2 regions of the Sphingomonas sp. PAMC 26617 genome follow, and region 2 is predicted to be linked to the other one. Evidence: predicted binding sites of a transcription regulator. Region 2 holds the regulator's gene; the other holds the start of a gene.
What was found. Region 2 encodes LexA, which represses DNA repair genes until DNA is damaged. Its sites were predicted from a motif close to GTTCCNCNCTTGTTCT; they were not measured.
Positions count from the first base shown of each region.

Region 1 (4,036 bases), 880 kb from region 2:
TGGATCGTCATGATCGTGACCTTGGGCTCCTCGGCCGCCGCCTCATTGTCCATCACGAGACTGACGTGTTCGAGGAACGCACCGAGGGTTTCATATTCCTCCATCGCGCGCACCAGCTCGGTCAGGTTCTCGAGCCGCCCCGCCGCCTCGACCGATTTCTCGGCCTGGAGCATGCCGGTATAGCCGCTCTCGTCGAGGATGATGCGGGCGAGGTCGCCATGCGACAGCTCGGTCACCTGCGCGCGCCATCGCGCCATGTCGATCACGAGATTGCCGAGCGACTTGCGCGCGGCGCCCGTCAGCTCGTCGGTGTCGAGCAGACGCGCTGCGGCAGTAACGAGCGGGATGCCCTGCGCGCGGGCGAGCTGGTGGACCTTGGACACCGCCTTGTCGCCAAGCCCGCGCTTGGGGACGTTGACGATCCGGTCGAACGCGAGATCGTCCGCCGGCTGCGCGACGACGCGCAGATACGCCAGCGCATCGCGAATCTCGGCACGTTCATAGAAGCGGAAGCCGCCGACGATCCGGTAGTTGATGCCCGTTGCGATGAAGCGGTCCTCGAACTCGCGCGTCTGGTGCTGCGCGCGGACGAGAATCGCGACCTCGTCGAGCGAGGTGCCCGCGCGCTGCGCCGATTCGATTTCCTCGCCGACGCGGCGCGCTTCCTCTGGTCCGTCCCACACACCGAGCACCTTGACCTTCTCGCCGACGTCGAGCTCGGTCCAGAGCTGCTTGCCCAGCCGCCCGCTGTTGTTGGCGATCACGCCCGAGGCGGCCCCCAGGATATGCGGGGTGGAGCGGTAATTCTGCTCGAGCCGGATGATCTTCGCGCCCGGAAAGTCCTTTTCGAACTTCAGGATATTCTCGACCTGCGCGCCGCGCCACGAATAGATCGACTGGTCGTCGTCGCCGACGCAGGCGATGTTCTTGCGCTCCTGCGCGAGCAGACGGAGCCAGAGATACTGGACGCTGTTGGTGTCCTGATACTCGTCGACCATGATGTACTTGAAGCGGCGCTGATAGTCGGCGAGCACGTCGCGATCGCGCTGCAGGATGACGAGCATGTGAAGCAGGAGATCGCCGAAATCGCACGCATTGAGTGCGGCGAGACGGGTCTGGTACGCGGCGTACAATTCCTGCCCGCGCCCGTTGGCGTAGAGCTCGCTCTCGCCCGCGTCGATCTGCGCCGGGGTCAGCCCCTTGTTCTTCCACCCATCGATCAGCCCCGCGAGCTGCCGCGCGGGCCAGCGCTTCTCGTCAAGGTCGGCGGCCTGGATCAACTGCTTGAGCAACCGCATCTGATCGTCGGTATCGAGGATCGTGAAATTGCTCTGGAGTCCGACCAGTTCGGCATGCCGCCGCAGCATCTTCGCGCCGATCGCGTGGAACGTCCCGAGCCATGGCATCCCTTCTACCACATCGCCGACGAGTCGCCCGACGCGTTCGCGCATTTCGCGCGCGGCCTTGTTGGTGAAGGTGACGCTCAGGATTTCGCTCGGCCACGCCTTTCGGGTGTTGAGCAGATGCGCGAGTCGCGCGGTCAGCGCTGCAGTCTTGCCGGTGCCGGCGCCCGCGAGCACGAGCACCGGGCCTTCCGTCGTCAGCACCGCGTCGCGCTGCGGCGCGTTGAGGCCCCGCAAATAGGGTGGATCATGGGGCGCAAGGGCGTCGGGGGAAACAGGGAGACTCATCTGTGAACAGGTAGGGAACGCGCGCCGTGGGAGCAAGCGCGCCGTTGCATAGGCCCCAGCGGTGCGACTCCGGACGACGTCGATCGGCCGGGGATGCCGCGCCAGTGGCGAAGGCTTGCCCCGAAGCGTGCGCAAAACAATGCCGTATCTATACTAGGAGGCAAGTCGAGCGGGGTGCCAGGTGTCGAACGGCGCCATGGGTTAGGGTGGCGACGGTTCGCGGTGGCGACCGACCGTCATAGTATTCAACGTCTTATGGTGAGAATGGGACGCGGTTACCATCGACCGGATGCTTCGGGGCTGGCCTTTGTCGTGCGAGGCAGCTATCGGCGCGGAACACCAGTACATCTTAAACACCCGTAACCAACCGAGTGAAGGCCTTTCAAAGCCATGGCTACTACCTTGTCGGCGCCTCTCGAAGCTGAGGCAGCGAGCGGCCCCCGGTTGGATCATCACCTGCATCCCGCCGGCCGCTGGATCTTCCTGGCGGTGATGGTGGCGGGTCTGGCCTTCGCGGGTTTCAGCATCTTCACCGATACCAAGCAGGTCGGCGAGGGCCTCGCGCTCGGGACCTTCGCGTTTCTCGCGCTCGCGCTGTTGATCGCGCTGGGGTTCGAGTTCGTCAACGGCTTCCACGATACCGCCAATGCGGTCGCGACCGTCATCTACACCCATTCCATGCCAGCCCCGCTCGCGGTCGTCTGGTCGGGCTTCTTCAACTTCCTCGGCGTGATGTTCTCGACCGGGGCGGTGGCCTATTCGATCATCACGTTGCTGCCGGTCGACCTGATTCTCCACGTCGGTAGCAGCGCAGGCTTCGCGATGATCTTCGCGCTGCTGCTCGCGGCGGTGTTGTGGAACCTCGCCACCTGGTTCGTCGGCCTGCCCAATTCGTCGAGCCATGCGCTGATCGGGTCGATCCTTGGCGTCGGTTTCGCCAACCAGCTGATGTCTTCGGGCGTCGGCGGAACGTCGGGCGTGGACTGGAGCCAGGCGACCAAGGTTCTCACCGGCCTGTGGATGGCACCGCTGATCGGCTTCGGCGCGGCGTTCCTGCTGCTGATCGTGATGAAGTTCGTCCTCAAGAACCCCAAGCTCTACAAGGAGCCCGAGGGCAATGCGCCGCCGCCCAAGGGCATCCGCGCGCTGCTGATCTTCACCTGCACCGCGGTCAGCTTCGCACACGGCGGGAATGACGGGCAGAAGGGCATGGGGCTGATCATGCTGATCCTGATCGGCTGCGCGCCGACCGCCTATGCGCTCAACCGCACGATGCCCGAGAGCCAGACGCCGGCGTTCGTCGCGAGCGCGAATGCTGCTGCGAACGCCTTCTCGGTCCATGCCAATGGCGGCACGGTCGCGACGATGGACGAAGCGCGCGGCGTGCTGACCAAGGCGCTCCAGACGCGCAAGGCATCCAGCCCCCAGGTCTATGCCGCGGCATCGTCGCTGTCGCGCGATCTCGGCCAGCGGATCAACGCGTTCGGTTCGCTCAACAAGGTGTCCGCTGCGGCGACCCCGAACTTGCGCAACGACATGTATCTCGTGCTCGACACGACCCGGCTCGCGACCAAGGACAAGAAGGCCGCTGCGGCGACGTTCAGCGAGCCCGAGCTGAAGGCGATCACCGGCTATCAGACCAACCTCGAGAAGGGCACGCGCTACATCCCGACCTGGGTCAAGATCACGGTCGCGCTCGCGCTGGGTCTCGGCACGATGGTCGGCTGGCGGCGGATCGTGATCACCGTCGGCGAGAAGATCGGCAAGTCGCACCTGACCTATGGCATGGGCGCGTCGGCCGAGCTGGTCGCGGCGGGGACGATCATGGCGGCGGAAGTGTACGGCCTGCCGGTTTCCACGACGCACATCCTGTCGTCGGGGGTCGCGGGTGCCTCGGTCGCCAACGGTGCCGGGTTGCAGTCGCGGACCGTCATCAACATGGCGCTCGCGTGGTTGCTGACGCTGCCGGTCGCGATGGCGCTCTCGGGTGCGCTGTACGTGCTGTTCCTGACGCTGACGAAGCTCTGATCCGACCGCGTCGGGTCAGAGCAGGGGGGCGGAAGTCTGACGGCTTCCCGCCCCCCTTTCGTTTTCCGCGACGTCGGGCAACCGGCGCGGTGCTGGACCGCTCGGCTGCGCTCGACGCGAACGGCCAACCGGATAACGTTAAGCGCTTACGCCGGTTCGGTCGCCTCGGCGTTTTCTCGCTCTTCGCGTCGCGCATCGGCCTTCGCCATCAGCGGTGTCGCGGTCATCCCGTGGACGACGATCGACAACAGGATCGCCGTTCCCGCGATCGCCCAGATCTGCGAGCGCTCCCCGAACTGGGCGCGGTTGAAGGCGTA
Region 1 covers NZ_JH594425.1:2,787,942-2,791,977, forward strand. Annotated here, with positions in the region: gene RH91_RS12360 (ATP-dependent helicase) at 1-1,691, opposite strand, end outside; gene RH91_RS12365 (inorganic phosphate transporter) at 2,082-3,719, shown strand; gene RH91_RS12370 (cation:proton antiporter) at 3,866-4,036, opposite strand, start outside.
Region 1: RH91_RS12360 (ATP-dependent helicase) is a predicted target of LexA. The motif match lies at 1,695-1,710, and genes of this name have one in related genera.

Region 2 (4,036 bases):
TTGCTGCCACCCCCTGAACCATCGGTTCCCGGCGCCTATAATTATGCGGTCGGTGCCTGGTTCGACCGGATCGGCGCAACCGGACGGGGGCTGCCGCCGGTAACGATCGTCGCGGGCGCGCGCGCAACCGGCATTCCGCTGCGCCAGCGCCTGTCCGCCCATATCCAGGTGAGCGCAGGCGGCGGTGGGGCGGGGGGGATCGCGACGGCGCTCGCGACCGGCGAGCAGGGCTCGATCCCGCTCGACGATACCGAGGCGATGCGCCGCTCGGGCCTTGCCCACCTGCTGTCGGTGAGCGGGCTGCATATCAGCGCGACCGTCGCGGCGACGATGATCCTCGTCTCGCGATTGCTTGCCTTGTCGCCGTGGCTGGCCTTGCGCTGGCGGCTACCGCTCGTTGCGGGCGCTGCCGGAGCGCTGGTCGCGATCGGCTACACGCTTCTCACCGGGGCCGAGGTTCCGACGATCCGGTCGTGCGTCGCCGCGCTGTGCGTGCTGATCGCGCTGGCGCTCGGGCGCGAGGCGTTGACGCTGCGGCTCGTTGCGGCGGGGGCAATCGTCGTGCTGCTGCTGTATCCGGAGTCGCTCGTCGGCCCGAGTTTCCAACTCTCGTTCGCCGCAGTGGCGTCGATCATCGCGCTCAACGAGCATCCGCGCATCCGCGCCCAGTTCGCTGCGCGGGAAGAGCCCCGCCTGCGTTCGGTAGCGCGCAGTTTGGCGTCATTGTTGCTGACCGGGATCATGGTCGAGGCCGCGCTGCTGCCGATCTCGCTTTATCACTTCCAGAAAGCGGGGATTTACGGCGCGGTCGCCAACATCTGCGCGATCCCGCTGACGACGTTCGTCATCATGCCGCTCGAGGCGGCGGCCTTGCTGTTCGACCTGATCGGCGCAGGCGCGCCCTTGTGGTGGGCGACGCGGCTGGCGCTCGACGTGTTGCTGTGGATCGCGCGGACGACGGCGGCGATCCCGGGATCGGTCGCGCCGCTGCCGGCGATGCCGGATGGCGCCTTCGGCCTGATGGTCGCGGGCGGCCTGTGGATCGCCTTGTGGCGGACGCGATGGCGGCGGCTAGGCGTCGGGCCGCTGGCGATTGGCGCGGTGTGGGCGTTGTCGACGCCAGCGCCCGACCTGCTCGTGACCGGTGACGGGCGGCATGTCGCGATCCGCACGAAGGACGGGGCGGTCGCGTTGCTGCGGGACCGGACCGGGGATTATACCGCCGACATGATGGCGCAAGGCGGCGGGACGACGGGACTTCCCGTCCTCTGGTCGGACCAGCGATCGGCGCGATGCAGCCGCGATCTGTGCATGGCGACAAGCCTGGTCGGCGATCGCCGATGGCAGGTGCTCGCGACCCGCAGCGCGTATGCGATCCCGGTGCAGACGCTGGTTGAGGTCTGCGCGCGCGCTGACATCGTCATCAGCGAGCGACGGCTGCCCAAGCGGTGTCACCCGCGCTGGCTGCGACTGGACCGGACGATGCTCGCGCAGACCGGCGGGGTGGCGATCACGTTCTACCCGTCCGTGCTATCGCTCCCGGCGACCGCGAGCATACGGACGGTGCGACGGGCACGGGACGAGCATCCCTGGATCACCGTCCCGCAACCACTACCGCAGGCCGCGCGGGGCACGGGGCGGCGCTTCCGCCACCCCCGCACCGCACCCGATCAGTCGTAGCGGCGCAGCAATCCGGCGAGCTTGCCCTGCACCCGGACCTGCGCCGGGGTGTAACGCTGCGGATCATACGCCCGGTTGGCGGGATCGAGCCGGACCATCGCGCCCTCGCGCCGGAAGAACTTGAGCGTCGCCTCGCTGTCGTCGATCAGCGCCACGACGATCTCGCCATCGCGCGCGACTTCCTGCCGCTTGATCAATGCGTAGTCGCCGTCGAGGATTCCTGCCTCGACCATCGAATCCCCCGCAACTTCGAGTGCGTAATGCTCGCCGCCGCCGAGCAGCGCGGCCGGCACCGCGAGCATCGATGCGCCTTCGAACGCCTCGATCGGAACGCCTGCCGCGATCCGGCCGTGGAGCGGGATCTCGATCACGTCGTTCGCGGGGTTGGGCAGCGGACGCACGTTGGCGGGCGACGCCTCGGGCAGGGTCACGACCTTGGAAACCGGCTTGGCGCCGCGTTCGGGCATCTTGAGCACTTCGAGCGCGCGCGCACGATTGGGCAAGCGGCGGATGAACTGGCGTTCCTCGAGCGCGCTGATCAGGCGGTGGACGCCGGACTTGGACTTGAGGTCGAGCGCTTCCTTCATTTCCTCGAACGAGGGCGAAACCCCGGTCTCGTCCAGCCGGTCGTTGATGAAGCAGATCAACTCATGCTGTTTGCGCGTTAACATTCCGGGCCCTTTCGTCGGAACAGACGACGAACCTATACGGAACATAAAGCAGTGCGTCAAGCGATCGGCAGGATTTCCACCGAGTCGCCCGCTGCGGCGGCGGGCGCGAAGGGGGCGCGGATGATCATGCAGTCGGCATCGGCGAGGGTCGCCAGCAGCGACGAATCCTGCCGTTCGGCGGCATAGACTCGGCCGTCGCGGGTGGTTGCGCGCAGATAATCCTGCCGCCGGTCGTTTTCCTTGAGCGGGGCGCCAAGGATTGCCGGGTAAGCGACCGGGCGGGGATCGCGCGCGCCCGAAATCGACGCGATCAAGGGCTTGAGGAAGATCGCCGCGGTCACAAACGCAGACACCGGATTGCCCGGCAACCCCAGCACGAGCATGTCGTCGATCTTTCCCGCCAGCATCGGCTTGCCCGGCCGCAAGGCGATCCGCCAGAAATCGATCGCGCCCCCCGCTGCTGCGAGCGCGGGACGGATCAGGTCGTGATCGCCGACCGATGCACCGCCGGTGGTGACGAGGATATCCGCCTTGACCCGCGAGAAAGCCTCGACGATCGTGTCGAGCCGATCGGGCAGGATCCCGAGATCGATGACGTCGACCGGGAGGTCGGCGAGCATCGCCGCCAGCATCACACCGTTCGATTCGGGGAGCGTCCGGTCGCTGAGCGGAGCGCCCGGCAGCGTCAGTTCGTCCCCGCTCGCCACGATCGCGACACGCACGCGCCGCGCCACCCGTATTTCGCCGTGTCCGCCGCTGGCGGCGAGTGCGATGCGGGCGGGGCTCAGCCGCTGACCGGTCGAGATCAGGACGTCCCCGTTTGAGAAGTCGATCCCCGCGCGCCGGATGTTGCCGCCACGAACCGGGCCGCTCCCCGAAAGGCGGACGGTGTCGCCGTCGCGCGCCGCTTCCTCCTGGACGAGCACCGCATCCGCGCCACCGGGCAGCGCCGCGCCGGTGAAGATCCGGACGGTCTGGTTCGGGCCGATCGCGCCGTCGAACGGATGCCCGGCCGCGCTTTCGCCGATGAGCTGCAGCGGCTGCGCGAGATCGTCGAACCGTACCGCATAGCCATCCATTGCGGACAGGTCGCGCGCGGGCTGGGTGCGGAGCGCCAGGATGTCCGCCGCGCTCCACCGTCCGCTCGCGGTGCGGAGCGGAACGGTCTCGAGCGGGATCGTCGGAGCGAGCGCGCGCAGACGGGTCTGGGCTTCTTCGACGGAGAGGAGCGGTACGGGGGTGGTCATATCGGCTGCCTTATCGCCTCGTATCGCCTCGCGTCGACCCCTGTCAGCCAGCGCACGAGCTTGGATCGCGCGTCGAAAGTGCGACATTGCAGCCACGCTCGGTAACCAACTTTCGATGCCGAAACAGCATGTCATCAATTAGCAACAAACCAACCCTAGCGGGCGCGGCGGGGGAACGGACTTTTCGATCCCGGGCGCAACTCACCCGTCACGATGCCAAAATGGCGCGGGACGGCGCAGCGGGTCGGTCGGTTCCCAAAGCAATCCAAGGGGGACTCCGCACATGACGATCACCATCGCAAAATCGCTGCTGCTTGCCGGCGCCGCCGGTTCGGCTCTGCTCGCCGTCCCGTCGGCCATGGCGCAGACCACGCCCGACGCTGCCGCGCCCGCATCGGTCGAGGCATCGGCTGCCGCCGATGGCGTCGGCGATATCGT
Region 2 covers NZ_JH594425.1:3,671,891-3,675,926, reverse strand. Annotated here, with positions in the region: gene RH91_RS16120 (ComEC/Rec2 family competence protein) at 1-1,680, shown strand, start outside; gene lexA (transcriptional repressor LexA) at 1,671-2,351, opposite strand; gene RH91_RS16110 (molybdopterin molybdotransferase MoeA) at 2,408-3,598, opposite strand; gene RH91_RS16105 (TonB-dependent receptor) at 3,882-4,036, shown strand, end outside.